DNA from 3 places in the Arthrobacter sp. NQ4 genome. Region 1 is predicted to be linked to each of the others. Evidence: riboswitches for the same ligand, from Rfam matches in the RefSeq annotation. Region 1 holds a riboswitch; each other region holds the start of a gene.
The links. A riboswitch is a leader RNA that binds a small molecule or an ion and turns the genes downstream of it on or off. The one in region 1 is predicted to bind cyclic di-AMP.
Positions count from the first base shown of each region.

Region 1 (5,025 bases):
CGACCTGGCAATGACCGGTGTCTTGGGCAGGTACACCAACGCCTGACCCACCCCGGCATCGGCGATGGTCTCGGCGTAGGCCATCAGCACCAGCGCCAAGGCGACGAGGCCGTATTCCTCAGGTGAGAGCAGCCGTGCCAGGACCACCGTGGTCACCAGCACGATCACCCTGCCCGAGGCGAAGGCCAGCCCCTGCCACAGGGCTCCCCGGACTCCCTTGCGCTCCAGTTCCCCCGGCGCGTACGTCATGGTTGCCTGTTCGTCCGGGTAAGCTCCCCCGCCGGGGATGAAGCGGCCATGGCCGCACGGACTTCCGCCAGGTATTCGCCTGCCACAGTGTCCCAGGTGCGGACTGCGCCTGCGGCGGCCGTTCCGGCAGTGCCGTGGGAAGGCCCGGGCGGTTGCTTGGGGGCGGTGAGGTGCTCCACCACCTCGCGGACAAGGGTGTCCTGGCTGTCCCGAACGGCCAGCAGCGGATGTGCGGGAAGTTCCCTCGCGGCCACCGGCGTGGCCACCACGGGCAGCCCCGCGGCGAGGGCCTCCAGGACGGAGTTCCGGATACCCACGCCGTGTTCGTCCGGGAAAACCGCCACATCCGCGCCCTGGAACACATCCAGGATGGAAGGCACGTTGGCCAGGATATCCACCCGGGGTCCGGCCAGCGCCTGAACCGCCGGTGTGGGGCGCCGCCCTGCGATGACGAAGCGGGCGTCCGGGACCTCCCGCCACACGAGCGGCGCGATCCTGTTGACCAGTACCGTGGCGCTGTCCACGTTCGGCGCGTAGTTCAGGCTGCCTGCGAAGCACACCACGGGGGCTTGCCGCTCCCGGCGGGGACCGGTGGCCACCGCCGTGCCGTTGGGGATGCTCGTGACCGGCCTGCCCAGCGTGGCGGACCAGGCCGCTGCGTCCTGGGCTCCGACGGTCAGGAGCCTGGCCCGGGGCGGCAGCTGACGTTCAGCTCGGGCTGCCAATTGTTCGCGCAGCCGGTAGGCGGGTCGGAAGGTACGGGCGATGGCGGTGTCCATGCCGGCCCGGATGGACCAAGGGTCCACTGTCTGCAGCACCAGGGGACCGGTGACGCAGTGGGACAGGAAGAGGGCATGGGGGCCATGGATCAGGGTGGCGTCCCGGCTTGCGGACAACCGGGCCGCGGCGGCGCGGGCGGAGGGGGTGGACCGCCGATGTTTTCCTAATCCGGTGAGCCCGCCCATGGAGCGGGCAAAGGCCGAAAGTTCCTCGCGCGGGGCCAGTTCGTACACGGTATCGCAGCGGTTCCTGATGTCTGCCGGAACCGGAACAGGACCCGAGAAAGTCAGCAGCGTGACGGCAACGGCAGGGGCGAGGTGCAGGATCACTTCGTACGGGATCATCGAGCTTCCATCCCCCAGTTCCGGATCCCGGTTGGGCACGCTTTCCGTCACGTACAGGAGCTTCATTGCAAGAGTGTACTGGATCACACCGTCCCCGGAGGGTTGCTTTAGGCAACCTTGAGGGAAGCCGAAAAAGGGCGACGGCGGGAGGTCCCGCCGTCGCCCTTTCACCTGGGTGCGTGGCCTGCTACTGCCAGGCGCGCACGTAGTCCACCATCATCTGGGACGGCGCGCCGTAGGCCGGGTTCGTGGAGGAGGCGCCGACATTCAGCACGATGTACTGCGGGGCATTTCCGTCGTCGGTGGGGTAGGACTTGACCTTGACGCCGTCGAAGTACACGTCAGAGGAGTTTGCCATCCGGTGCAGGCCAAAGGTGTGGTACTCGTTGGCCCAGTTGCCGCCCACGCCGCCCTGGTTGTGGGAGCCGGAACCGGAGTGGTAGTTCACGGTCATCTTGGCCTGCAGGACCTCGGCGATGTCATTTTCGCCGGTGGCCGGCCACGACTGTCCGGTGGTCCAGAAGGCAGGCCAGTTGTAGAGGCCGTTGGCGTTGCCAGGGAACTTGATCCTGGCCTCGACGTAGCCGGTGGTGAACTGGAAGCCGGTCCCCGCCCCGCCCTTCGGGTTGGTGGATACCAGTCCGCCGGAGGTGGATGAGCTGAGCCCCAGGGCCAGGTTTCCGTTGGCCACGGAGACGTTCGCCGGGCTGGTGGAGACCTTGTTCATGGTTCCGCAACCGGGGGAGAACCAGCAGCCGGACCACTTCGCGGTGTCCAGTCCGGCCCCGTTGAACTCGTCGGCGAAGGTCATGGTCCAGTTCCCCGGGACCCCGGCGGGCGCAGGCGTCCCGGTGCTGGCCAGCTGTGCCGCCGCGGGCGCCACAGCGATGGGTGCTTCGGAGGGAGGGGCAGGGGCAGCGGGTGCCGGTACTGCTGCGGGGGCAGGTGCCGGTGCCTCTGCCGGCGAAGGAGCGGCGGCAGGAGCGGCCTCGACTGCCGGGACTGGCGTTGGAGCGGGGACCGGAATGTCCGGAGTTTGGGTGGGTGCGGCGCTGCCGGCATCCCCTGCACTCGCCACCCGCGCCACGTCAGCGGTTCCGTCACCGTGGGTCAGGCCCAGGCCAAGGGAACCTGCTCCGAGGAGTGCTGCGGCAAGACCGGCGGCAAGGGGCCAGCCGCGGAGCGCCCGGGCCGGAGCACCGGACTTGAAGGCCGGGGATGTCCAGGTGTGATCTGTCTCATTTTGATAACGGTGCGCTCGTTTGGCGCTGCCTTTGCGGGGTGCGGGCATGGGGATGCTACCTCTCGTCGCCTGCGGAGTTAGCTGTCGGGTTCGAATGAGGGCATTCGGCCGCGTGCTGCGGCTTCACCCCAAGGGCAGGCGCGTTGCCGTGCCCGGGACGCTTGGGTCCCCCGCCTCTGCCTGGAATCTGGTGATAATCACGGACGCGGCAGAGTTGGGCGGCATCCGGGACTGGAGCCGGCTGGGGGCGGCCCCCGGACGACCGTACACGAAAAGGGTCTGCGAATCACAATTAGGTAACGGACCTCACCTGCGTTGGCGTGGCGCTCCCCTGTCGGTAAAAGTGCATTGGTATGGGCGCCAGTGACGGCAGGGTTTTCCACATGGCTGAACCTGCGGCTGCTGCCCACCTCCACCGGGGCTAGCCTTGGGTCAAGCGCGAATCGCCTATCGGGTCCAAATGCACTAAGATATTGAAGTCTGTGCTGCGTCCTGCCTCCGTTCCGGCGGCAAGGCATTGCATGGAATCGCAAATGAACCTCCTGTTACGGAAATGCCGTAACCGCTTAGCCCAAAGGAGGTGGGTTCACATATGCGTCCTTACGAATTGATGGTAATCATCGACCCCGAGGTCGAAGAGCGTACCGTTGAGCCGTCGCTTCAGAAGTTCCTGAACGTCATCACCAACGATGGTGGAACCATCGAAAAGGTTGACATCTGGGGCCGTCGCCGTCTGGCTTACGACATCAAGAAGAAGTCCGAAGGTATCTACGCCGTGGTGAACTTCACCGCCAAGCCGGAGACCGCCAAGGAACTTGACCGCCAGCTGTCTCTTAACGAGACCATCATGCGCACCAAGATCACCCGCCCCGAAGAGCAGAAGGTTGTTGCTGAGTAATTCAGCACCGTCTTCATTCTTTACCCCGCAGGAAACGCACTCTTCACCCAGGATCGAACAAGGAGGCAGTAGATGGCAGGCGAGACCACCATTACGGTCATCGGTAACCTCACCAATGACCCGGAATTGCGGTTCACACCGTCCGGTTCGGCAGTAGCGAACTTCACCATCGCTTCCACCCCCCGCACCTTTGATCGCCAGTCCAACGAGTGGAAGGACGGGGAAACCCTGTTCCTCCGCGCTGCCGTATGGCGTGAAGCAGCCGAGAACGTCGCCGAATCCCTGACCAAGGGCATGCGCGTCATCGTGACCGGCCGCCTGAAGAGCCGTTCCTACGAAACAAAAGAAGGCGAAAAGCGCACCGTTATCGAGCTTGAGGTCGACGAAATCGGCCCCAGCCTGCGCTACGCCAATGCCAAGGTCAACCGCACCCAGCGCTCCGGCGGACAGGGTGGCGGCGGCTTCGGCGGCGGCAACAGCGGCGGTGGCTTCGGAGGAGGCAACTCTGGTGGAAACCAGGGCGGCAACTCCGGTGGAGGTTGGGGCGGCGGCAACCAGCAGGCTGCACAGGACGATCCCTGGGCTACGCCCGGTGTCTCCAACGCAGGCGGCTGGGGCAACGGCCCCGATTCCGAACCTCCCTTCTAAAACCCAAATAACGGCCCGGCGCCGGGACTGCCCGGGTGCGCCACGCACCCAAGGCACTGCCGCCGTCGGACCACCACCATCCCGTGGATCAATATCCACGGGCTCCCTAGAATAGGAGCTCCACGATGGCTAAGGCTGAACTCCGTAAGCCCAAACCAAAGTCCAACCCCTTGAAGGCCGCTGACATCACTGTCATCGACTACAAGGACGTAGCATTGCTGCGCAAGTTCATCTCCGACCGCGGAAAGATCCGCGCCCGTCGCGTCACTGGCGTCACGGTGCAGGAACAGCGCAAGATCGCCCAGGCAATCAAGAACGCCCGCGAAGTTGCTCTGCTGCCTTACTCCGGCGCTGGCCGCGGCTAAGGAAGGGATTAACTAACATGGCAAAGCTCATTCTGACCCACGAAGTCACCGGTCTCGGTGCTGCCGGCGATGTTGTCGAGGTCAAGGACGGTTACGCACGTAACTACCTGCTGCCCCGCAACTTCGCCCTGACCTGGTCGAAGGGTGGCGAGAAGCAGGTTGAGTCCATCAAGGCTGCCCGCGCCGCCCGCGAGCACGCTTCCCTGGAAGATGCTCAGAAGCAGGCCGCTGCACTGTCCGCCAAGCCGGTCAAGCTCGTCGTCAAGGCCGGCGAGTCCGGCCGCCTGTTCGGCACCGTTAAGCAGGGCGACGTCGCCGACGCTGTTGAGGCCGCTGGCCTTGGCAAGATCGACAAGCGCAAGGTTGAACTGCCCGCACACATCAAGTCGGTCGGTTCCTACCAGGCCAACGTCCGCCTCCACGCTGACGTTGCCGCTGTGATCGAACTGGACGTGGTGGCAGGAAAGTAATTTCCCCACTCCACGTCACGACCCCCGT
Region 1 covers NZ_JARETC010000010.1:48,827-53,851, reverse strand. Annotated here, with positions in the region: gene PUN51_RS15915 (oligosaccharide flippase family protein) at 1-249, opposite strand, end outside; gene PUN51_RS15910 (glycosyltransferase) at 246-1,439, opposite strand; gene PUN51_RS15905 (glycoside hydrolase family 16 protein) at 1,561-2,664, opposite strand; cyclic di-AMP (ydaO/yuaA leader) riboswitch at 2,668-2,819, opposite strand; gene rpsF (30S ribosomal protein S6) at 3,209-3,514, shown strand; gene PUN51_RS15895 (single-stranded DNA-binding protein) at 3,587-4,162, shown strand; gene rpsR (30S ribosomal protein S18) at 4,288-4,527, shown strand; gene rplI (50S ribosomal protein L9) at 4,545-4,997, shown strand.

Region 2 (5,025 bases), on a different contig from region 1:
GGTGGTTCCCGGTTTTGCCGTGGCCTACGCGGTTGCGGGGCCGGGCAGGCTGGGCCGGCGCCTGCTGCGGCTGGCCGCGGCCGGGGCGGCGATGGTGGTTTCCGCGGGCTGGTGGCTCGTGGCCGTGCAGCTGACGCCGGCCGGCATGCGGCCCTACATCGGCGGTTCGCAGGACAACTCCATCCTGGAGCTGACCCTCGGCTACAACGGACTGGGCAGGCTGACGGGCGACGAAACGGGCAGCGTGGGCGGCGGCAACGGCTGGGGCGTTCCGGGCCTGTTCCGGATGTTCAACAACGAGTTCGGTGGCCAGATCGCCTGGCTGCTGCCTTCCGCCCTGATCCTTGCGGCCGGCCTGCTGTGGGTCGGCCGGCGGGCACCGCGGACGGATCCGGTGCGCGCGTCCGTGCTGGTCTGGGGCTCCTGGGTGCTGGTGACCGGCCTGGTGTTCAGCTTCATGGCGGGCATCATCCACCCCTACTACGCCGTGGCGCTGGCGCCGGGCATCGCCGGGCTGACCGGCCTGGGCGCAGTCCTGCTGTGGCAGCACAGGCAGCAGGCGGCCGCCGCAATCGTGCTCGGGGCCGCAGTGGCCGCGGCAGCCCTGACGGCATTCTCCCTGCTGGGCACCACCTCGGCCTACGGTCCGTGGCTGCGCTGGGTGGTCCTTGCAGGCGGGCTGGCCGGGGCAGCAGGAGCGGGCTTCAGCAAGTTCCTGGGCATGCGTTCGGTGCAGCGGGCGACGGCGGCCCTGGCCATCACGGCGTCGCTCGCCGGACCGCTGGCCTACTCCATCTCCACGGCGTCCACAGCGCACAGCGGGGCAATCGTCAGTGCCGGCCCCACGGCCGGCTTCGGCGCTGGGCCGGGCGGTGCTCCCGCCGGCGTCCGGAACAGCCGGAACGGGTCCGGCCCGAACAGCACCGGCGGTTCAAGTATTGCGGGACAGGGGAACACCAACCAGGGCAGTGCGGGGCAGGGCTTCCGGCAGCCAAACGCCCAGGGCGGCGCGGGCTTCGCGGGTGGCCGCGGGGGTGGCGTGGGTGGCCTCCTGGGTGCCCCCACGCCGTCGGCTGACCTGGTCGCCGCGCTCAAGAGCAGCGCCTCAAGCTACACGTGGGCCGCGGCCGTGGTGGGCTCCAACAACGCCGCAGGTTACCAACTGGCAACGGAGCTGCCGGTCATGGCGGTGGGCGGCTTCAACGGCACCGACCCCTCCCCCACGTTGGCGCAGTTCCAGGACCTGGTAGCCCGGGGAGAGATCCATTACTTTATCGGTGGCGGAGCCATGCGCTCCACCACCGGTTCGGACGCTGCCACCCGGATCGCGGAGTGGGTGGCAGCCAATTTCACGTCGCAGATCATGGGCGGCACTACGGTCTACGAACTGACCGGCCACTAGCGGAGGACGCCCCGGGGACCCGGCCTTGGGCTGCATGATGCTCTGGCACGCGAGTGCCCGGGGTGAATGGTGCCCGGGGGCCCGGCAGTCCATTACGGGGATACTCCCGGCGCAGTCAGACAACCCGACGCGCTGCCGGCCGTGACTTCCGTTACCTAAATGTGACTTTCATTTAATCTTCCTGTACCGTCGATTGGGTGCGGTCCCCGTTCGGGCCGCATATCCCGGGTTGACGCCAAGCTCTGCCGCTTCCCCGGATTTCCGATTGAGCAACGGCAGAGGCGGGGGACCCACCGTCCCGGGCAATGATTGCCCTTGGGGTTAAGCCAGTACGTGATTTTTCCGTACGGCCGGATGCCCTCATCCGAACCCGACAGCTAACTCCGCAGGTGTGAGAGGCGATCAATCATGTCCAAAAACACGGCAGAAGCACGCCTGCATGCCAAGGCTAAACATAAGGCCACGCAGCAGGCAAAGAAAACCACCCTCGGCCGCAGGGCCGGAATCCTCGCAGTATCCTGCGCGGTGCTGGTTGGGGTCGGCGCAGCCGGCCAGGCCACCAGCAGCATGGCCCCGGTGTCATCGACCCAGGCAACCCAGGCAGCGTCCGATGCCCAGATGAGCATCGAGAAGAGCGAGATCCGCTCCAACCCGGTGGAGAGCCCCGCTCCCGCCGCAATCGCAGTGGCGCCCCAGGCGGCGGAGCCCGCTCCCGCGGCCCCGGCACCCGCCGCCCCCGCGCCGGCCGCGCCAGCGCCTGCACCGGCACCTGCACCCGAGCCCGCCCCGGCTCCTGAGCCGGCACCCGCCGTCGCGGTCAACGACCCCGCTGGCGCCCAGGCCTACGCCGCCAGCCAGCTGGCCACATTCGGCTGGGGACCGGACCAGATGCAGTGCCTGCAGACCCTGTGGACCAAGGAATCCGACTGGACCACCACGGCCACCAATCCCAGCAGCGGGGCGTACGGAATCGTCCAATCCCTCCCGGCCGAGAAGATGGCCAGCTCCGGCGCGGACTACCTCACCAACTACCGCACCCAGATCAACTGGGGCCTGGATTACATCAAGAAGAGCTATGCCTCCCCGTGCGGTGCGCTCAACTTCCACCTGGCGCACAACTGGTACTAGGCACCGCTCCCCTGCGGCTGCGCGTCGAAGGACCACCCTCCGCGGAGCCTGCCCTGCATTGACCGCGGCCGACGGCGCGTCCCTGCTCTCCGCCGTCGTACGCCTTGGGCAGGGGCACAACAGAGCATTGCAGCATCACCACTGCCCGCATCCAAACGGATGCGGGCAGTGGTGTTTTAACCCCAGGCTGTCTTAACCCCGGGTTGAGCTGCAGTGCCCTATGGTGCGGACGTTAGGGTCGCGGTGGTTGGGGTTGCGGAGCCTGTGATTGCGGTGCTTTCGGTTGCGTCCGGCCCGGCGTTCCGCCACGGGATGTACTGGACGGACCACTTGTTGCCGTCCGGATCGGCGAAGTACACGAAGTGGCCCCACGGCAGCACTTCGATATCACTGACGTCCACACCGTTGTTCTTCAGGTGGTCGTGTGCGGCCTGGATGTCGTCCACCACCAGCTGCAGGTTTGACCCCGTGCCCGGAGTTGCGTCCACCAGCCCCTCCCCCAAACAGATGGAGCAGGCGGATCCGGGCGGCGTCAGCTGCACAAAGCGGATGTCGTCCGAAGGCCGCTCGTCATAGTCGGCGTTGAAGCCCACCCTGTTGACGTAGAAATCCTTGGCGCGGTCGACGTCGGACACGGGGACAAAGACAAGTTCGAGTTTCCAGTCCATCCGCACAGGCTAGCGGCGGTGATCCTGCCGGAAAAGGGGGAAGGCTACCCTGCGATGCCGTACAGGCGGTCGCCGGCATCGCCCAGGCCGGGAACGATGTAGGACTTCTCGTTGAGCTTCTCGTCGATGGAGGCCAGGACGATGTGCACGTTCGCGTCGCCCAGTTCCTCCTCCAGCTTGGCCAGGCCCTCCGGGGCCGCCAGCAGGCAGATGCAGGTGACGTCGGACGCGCCCCGCTTGAAGAGGAACTTGATGGCCTCGCGCAGAGTGCCGCCGGTGGCCAGCATGGGGTCCAGGACGAATACCTGGCGGCCGGTCAGGTCCTCCGGCAGGCGCTCCGCGTAGGTGATGATGTCCAGCGTCTCCTCGTCCCGGGCCATGCCCAGGAAGCCAACCTCGGCGGTGGGGACCAGCTTGGTCATGCCCTCCAGCATGCCCAGGCCTGCGCGCAGGATGGGGACTACCAGCGGGGTGGGCTTGGTGAACGCCGTGCCAATGGTGGTGCTGACGGGGGTTTCGATGGTGACGGGCTCCGTGCGGACCTCCCGCGTGGCTTCGTAGGCCAGCAGGGTCACCAGCTCTTCCGTCAGCTGGCGGAAGACCGGCGACGGCGTGTTCTTGTCCCGCAGGACGGTGAGCTTGTGGGCGACCAGGGGGTGGTCAACAACGAGAGTACGCATCCCCCAAAACTATCATCCGGCGGTGTCCTTGTTGTGGCTGCCGTGGGCATGCTCGTTGCCGTCCCCGCCGTGGTGGTGCACTTCCTCTGCCACCACGTCACGGACGATCGGACGGTCGAACGACGGAGCCGCACCGGCGTGCTCCCGCCTGCGGACCAGGTGGAACAGCCTGTGGGCCAGGATCACCACGCCCACCCAGGTGAGGCCCAGCAGCCACCCTGCCATGACGTCCGTCAGCCAGTGGTGGCCTAGGAAGACGCGGCTGAGCCCCATGGCGATGATGAAGAGCGCGCCGGCCGTGATGGCGGTGACGCGCACCAGCATGGTGTTGAACTGGAGGCAGATGAGGTACACCACCAGGCTGATCACCACGGTGGTATTCAGGGTGTGGCCGCTGGGGAAGGAGGGTGAATCCTCGTAGGGGGGCACCGCGTCCGCATGGTCCGGGCGGGTGCGGCCCACCAGTTTCTTGCCAAAGGTGGTGGCCATAATGGAGACCCCCGCCGCACCGCCGATCAGGACGAGCGGGCGCCAGTTCCGGCTGAGGAACGTCAGCCAGGCGGTCAGGATACTGGCAAGGATGGGCATGCCGATGCCGCCGCCGATGTTGGTGAAGCCGGTCACGAACGCATCAAGTCCGGGGCTGCGCAGGCTCTCGGCCAGGGCCAGGGCAGGTTTGTCCAGGTTGGCCAGGCCGGCAGAATCCACCACGTTGTCGTACACCTCGGCACCCAGCAGTGCCAGGGACACGATGATGACGCCGCCCACAAGGATGGTGAGGACGAGCGCCGCGTAAGGTTTGAACCAGAGACCTAGCCGATCCCGAAGAGTGTCCATGGTGCCTCCCGGCATCCGTAAGTAACCTGAGTATCCCCGAAACTATCATTGAGCCATGCCGTTGCCCGAAAAGAAACATGATGCCTGGATGGGCCTTGCCCTGGCGGAAGCCCGCAGGGCACTCGCCACGGAGGATGTTCCCATCGGCGCCGTGGTGATAGGGCCCGACGGCGGGGTGCTGGGTTCCGGCCGGAACCAGCGGGAGGAACTGGGCGACCCTACGGCCCATGCCGAGGTGGTAGCCATCCGTGAAGCGGCGGCACGGCTGCAGGAACAGGCACGGCTCGACGGCGGCCGCGGCGACGGGTGG
Region 2 covers NZ_JARETC010000005.1:84,497-89,521, forward strand. Annotated here, with positions in the region: gene PUN51_RS10780 (ArnT family glycosyltransferase) at 1-1,402, shown strand, start outside; cyclic di-AMP (ydaO/yuaA leader) riboswitch at 1,644-1,805, shown strand; gene PUN51_RS10785 (hypothetical protein) at 1,811-2,530, shown strand; gene PUN51_RS10790 (glyoxalase superfamily protein) at 2,749-3,198, opposite strand; gene upp (uracil phosphoribosyltransferase) at 3,243-3,878, opposite strand; gene PUN51_RS10800 (phosphatase PAP2 family protein) at 3,891-4,715, opposite strand; gene PUN51_RS10805 (nucleoside deaminase) at 4,771-5,025, shown strand, end outside.
Region 2: linked by a shared signal. The riboswitch ahead of PUN51_RS10785 (hypothetical protein) and the one ahead of PUN51_RS15905 (glycoside hydrolase family 16 protein) in region 1 are both predicted to bind cyclic di-AMP.

Region 3 (5,025 bases), on a different contig from region 1:
GGTACTGCGCTCGAGGAGCTGAGCTGGATGACGGATCTGATCGACACTACGGAGATGTACCTCAGGACCATCTTGGAGCTTGAGGAAGAAAACATCGTTGCCCTTCGGGCCCGTATCGCCGAGCGTCTGCGCCACTCCGGCCCCACGGTGTCCCAGACCATCGGCAGGATGGAACGCGACGGACTCGTCGTCGTCTCCGGCGACAGGCACCTGGAACTCACGGACACGGGCCGCAAGCGGGCCACCGAGGTCATGCGCAAGCACCGGCTGGCCGAACGCCTGCTGGCTGACGTCATCGGTTTGGACTGGGCCTACGTGCACGACGAAGCCTGCCGCTGGGAACACGTCATGAGCGAGCGCGTTGAGCGGCGCATCTACGAGATGCTGGACCACCCCACCGAATCGCCCTACGGCAACCCGATCCCCGGCCTCGCCGCCCTGGGCGGACAGCCGGCCACCGGCTCCGCCGACGCGGTCATCAGCCTGGTGGAGGCCATGAAGGGCTACGGCCCCGCCTCTGCCGTGACCATCAGCCGGCTGGCCGAACCCATCCAGGTGGAGCCCGAACTGCTGGCGCAGCTGGACGAAGGCGGGATCCGGCCCGGCGCCGCCGTTGCGCTGGAACGCGTGGGAGATTACATCTCCGTGCGGGTGTCCGGAATCGAAGGGGCACTGGAGCTGCCGCCCGAGGTTGCCGCGCATGTTTTTGTCGCCGTCACCCAGCCCTGAGCCGCGCCTCATACCCCGGCGAAGCGCTTCCACGCAAAGATAACGGAATTGTTACCTAGGGTCTTAAGGCCCTATAGTGGAACCAATCGTTGATACTTAAGCGTTACCCGATCCGGAGCCGAGCTCTGCCAGCGGATCGGGTGCATGAGTCGTTACTGGCAGAGGCGGGGGAACCACAATTGGCAGCGGGGGACTGCCTTGGGGTGAAGTCCGTCAGCAGCAAGCCTCTCCAGTGAAGGATTCTTCCGGGAATACCCCTGTGCAGAAGCTTGCCCATGACGGGCCGGGTCTTTGATCTCTCTGACCCGAATCCGACAGCTAACTCCGCAGGCTTTTCCAGAGAGGAACCCTTCTTGACCATGCAGACCTCCCGGGGCCGCCGCCGCGCGGCAGGCCCCCCTTCGGCACCCCGGGTTGTCGAAGATGTCGCAGCGGAGCGCCCCCGCGATCTGCATCGTGACGCGCGCCGCCGCCGGGGTCCGTTCCGGCAGGTGACGGAGTTTGCCGCCGCCAGCGGCATTGGCCAGAAAGCCGGAATCGCCCTGGCCGCCACCGGCCTGGTGCTGACGGTCACGGTGCCCGCCACCAGCCCCGTCATGGCCACCGATGCCGCCGGCAACGCGCCACTGGCAGCCTCCGCCGTCAGTCCGCAGCCCCAGATTTCCGCTGATATTGGCGCCCAGATCGACTTCAGCCGTTCGGCAGTGGTGACCCAGGCCGACCCCGACGGGAAGCTGAAGCAGCTCCTGAGCGCCCAGTCCGCCGGCTCCGTCACCCGGGCAGCCTCGGCCGGCACCCTGGCCGCACCGCTGGCATCCCTCACCACCGCGTCGCCCTTTGGCTACCGGGTGAGCCCCATCACCGGCGGCTCCGGAGACTTCCACCGCGGCCAGGACTTCGTGGCGCAGTGCGGAACGTCCGTCCTGGCGGCCGCGACCGGCACCGTGACCTTCGCAGGCTGGCACCAGTACGGCGGTGGGAACCGGGTGGTCATCGACCACGGCAACGGGCTGGAGACCACCTACAACCACCTGTCGTCGTTCAACGTCAAGGTGGGACAGACCGTCTCCCGCGGCGAGGTCGTGGCGCTCAGCGGCACCACGGGCGCATCCACCGGCTGCCACCTGCACTTTGAGGTCCAGGTCAACGGCGAAGTGGTCGATCCCATGGGCTGGCTGTAACCGAATGAGTGTGCACTCTCAGATCGCAGCGACCTGCCGTGACCTGAATGTGACATTGAAACAAAACTGCTGTACCGTCTAACTCGCGTCAACTTTTCCGAAGTTGACGCTCTTGAGTGGATTGCCTAACTCTGCCACCGCTCAAGGTCCGTTCGCATTTCATCGTCTGGCAGGGGCGGGGGAACCAATTTTGGCCTTCATTTCCTGAAGGCCTTGGGGTTAAGTCATGAGCTTCCCAGGAAGCAGAGTGGCCGGGTGACTCCCATCCGAATCCGACAGCTCACCTCGCAGGCATTGGGAGAGGCTACCTTCGTGTCTTCACGCCATCATTCTGCGCGCCACCGTGCGCAAACGGTTCGCACCAACCCCCTGGACGCCGTGTCCAAGGCCGTCAGTGCAAATGCCGGGACCGTAGGCCGCCAGGCTGCCGTTGTGGCAGCCGCATCGGGCCTTATCCTGAGCATGGGCCTGCCCGCCACCGCAGCTGACACCACCGCCGGTGTCTCCGCATCCACCGAGTCCGGTTCGGCCCAGATGGCCCTCGCCGTCACCGCCGCCCCCACGGCTACGGTTTCCTTCGAGCGTCCCGCCGTCAAGACCACCGCAGCTCCGAAGGTGGAAGCGGTGCGTCCCCAGTCCACCGCCCCGGCCGTGCGCGACGCCGCTGCCACCGCAGGCCAGGACGCGGCCCCTGCCGCCAAGGCTGCCGAGACTGTCTCCGCCGCAACCTCCGGTATTGCAGCAATCGCCTACACCGGCATCGGCCACTCCTACGTCTGGGGCGGCACCAGCCCCGTTACCGGCTGGGACTGCTCCGGGTTCGTCCAGTGGGTCTACGCCCAGGCCGGCATCAGCATCCCCCGCACCAACGCGTGGAACATCATGACCCCCACCTCCACCCCGCAGCCGGGCGACCTTGTGGTCCAGAACGGCGGCGCGCACGTGGGCATCTACGTCGGCAACGGCATGATGGTCAGCGCACTCAACCCTTCCCAGGGCACGCTGCTCCACTCGCCTGCAGCCACCGGTACCTCGTCGTACTACCACCTCAACAAGTAGTTCTTGGGCTTCACGCTCCAAGGGCTATTTCTTTGCCCAAAGCTTTTTCGCTAGAAACCACATCCCCGTTCGGGATGCGCCGGCGTACCCCCAAGATGCCGGCGCATCCAGCTTCCCTTTGCCTGCTTACACGCGGTTCGAAGGAAAAACGAAAGAGAGAACTGATGACGACTCGTGCTACCGCACGGCACCGCGCCGAGGTCACCAAAACCAACTCGATCTCTGTCATTGCCAAAGCTGTCAGCGACAACGCCGGTGGCATGGGCCGCCAGGCTGCTGTCATCGCTGCTGCTTCCGGCCTGGTCCTGACCAGCGGCATTGCGGCCAACGCTGCCGACACCAACGTCAAGCGCGATTCCGCTCCCGCATCCCAGATGGAAGTTGAATCCGTCGTCGACGCCCCGATCTCCGCGGCTTCCACCATTGCCATCAGCTACGAGAAGCCTGCCGTTACCACCACGCCGGCTCCCGTCGCCGAGCCTGAGCCCGAGGTTCAGGTACAGGAAGCTGCACCTGCCGCCCAGCCGGCTGCTCCCAAGGTCACCGCCAAGGTTGCCACGGCTGCCGCTCCGGCCGCCCCTGCAGCCCAGGCTTCGGCCAGCGGCAAGGGTGCTGCCATCCTGTCCGCAGCCTACGCGCAGCTCGGTGTCATGCAGGACTGCACCATGCTGGTGACCAACTCCCTGGCCGCCGTGGGCATCCACTTCCACGACTGGCCGGCCGGTTACCTGTCCCTGGGCCGCACCGTGAGTGCAGCCGAAGCGCAGCCGGGCGACCTTATCTACTACGCCAACGGCGGCTCGGGCATGGCCCACATCGCTGTGTACGCCGGCAACGGCATGGCCGTCCACGGTGGCTACAACGGAAACCAGACCGTGGTCTTCAGCGCGAACGTGGGTTCCGGCCCCGTCTTCATCCGCGTCAACTAAGCATTCCAGTGGCGGCCTGATCCAGCGCAGGCCGCGAATTGGGCAAGGGACCCCCGCCACCAGGCGGGGGTCCCTTGCGCTTTAGCGGGCTTCTCAAGTGGAGCCCTTGCCTTTCCCGTCTTCGGACCCGATTAGGCTCCGGGGCGGCGATTACCTGATTCTGCATTTCTTTGTTTACTCTTGTGATGTCGATCCATAGCCCGGACATGCCGGGGGCAGCCGGCCCTCGTGCCCCTGACGGGTGCGGCCGTGAAGAGGTAAGTGCATGCGCACTCTCGTTCTGAATGCTGGATATGAACCGCTGGCGGTTATCACTTTCCGCCGGGCGCTGGTGCTTGTGCTCACGGGCAAGGCAAGCGTGGTGGCCGAAGGGGATGACCCGGTGGTAGGGCCCACCGACGTCCTGGGCCGCCCTTCCGTGATCCTCCTCAACCGCTACATCCGGCCCCGGTACAACCACTCGACGGCAGTCAGCCGCAGGGGTGTGCTCCGGCGCGACGGACATAAATGTGCCTACTGCGGCAAGGCGGCGCACACAATCGACCACGTTCACCCGAAGTCCCGGGGCGGTGCCGATTCATGGGAGAACCTTGTGGCCGCCTGCCTGCGGTGCAACAACGTCAAGGGCGACCACACTCCCGCGGAAATGGGCTGGACCCTTCGGTTCGTGCCCGAGCCGCCGCACGGAACGATCTGGCAGATCAAGGAACTGGAGAAGCCGACGCCGGCGTGGGATCCGTTCCTGCTCCCGGAGCGCGCCGCCTGACGCCCTCGCGCTGCCCGGCAGCCCAGCTGATCGCTAGGCTGGGGGAGTGCAAAAGAGCATGTTGGTTTTCGACGCCCTGATCCTCGCCGGGGGACGGTCATCCCGGCTGGGCGGGGTACCCAAGCAGTCCCTGGTCTACCGGGGCCAGACCCTCCTCGAGCGTGCCGTGGCCGCGGCAGCCGGCGCCCGCCACACCGTGGTGGTCGGTGATGCGGGATCCCTGCCGGGGGAGTCCGGGGCCGCGGGTCTGCCGGCCCCGTCCACCCGGCCGTCCACCCTGCTGATGTGCCGCGAGGAGCCGCGGTTCGCCGGGCCTGCTGCCGCAATAGCCGCAGGCCTGGCCGCGCTGGCCAAGGGAGGC
Region 3 covers NZ_JARETC010000011.1:86,225-91,249, reverse strand. Annotated here, with positions in the region: gene PUN51_RS16795 (metal-dependent transcriptional regulator) at 28-729, shown strand; cyclic di-AMP (ydaO/yuaA leader) riboswitch at 867-1,078, shown strand; gene PUN51_RS16790 (M23 family metallopeptidase) at 1,089-1,910, shown strand; cyclic di-AMP (ydaO/yuaA leader) riboswitch at 2,039-2,218, shown strand; gene PUN51_RS16785 (C40 family peptidase) at 2,289-2,969, shown strand; gene PUN51_RS16780 (NlpC/P60 family protein) at 3,134-3,898, shown strand; gene PUN51_RS16775 (HNH endonuclease) at 4,164-4,664, shown strand; gene mobA (molybdenum cofactor guanylyltransferase) at 4,711-5,025, shown strand, end outside.
Region 3: linked by a shared signal. The riboswitch ahead of PUN51_RS16785 (C40 family peptidase) and the one ahead of PUN51_RS15905 (glycoside hydrolase family 16 protein) in region 1 are both predicted to bind cyclic di-AMP.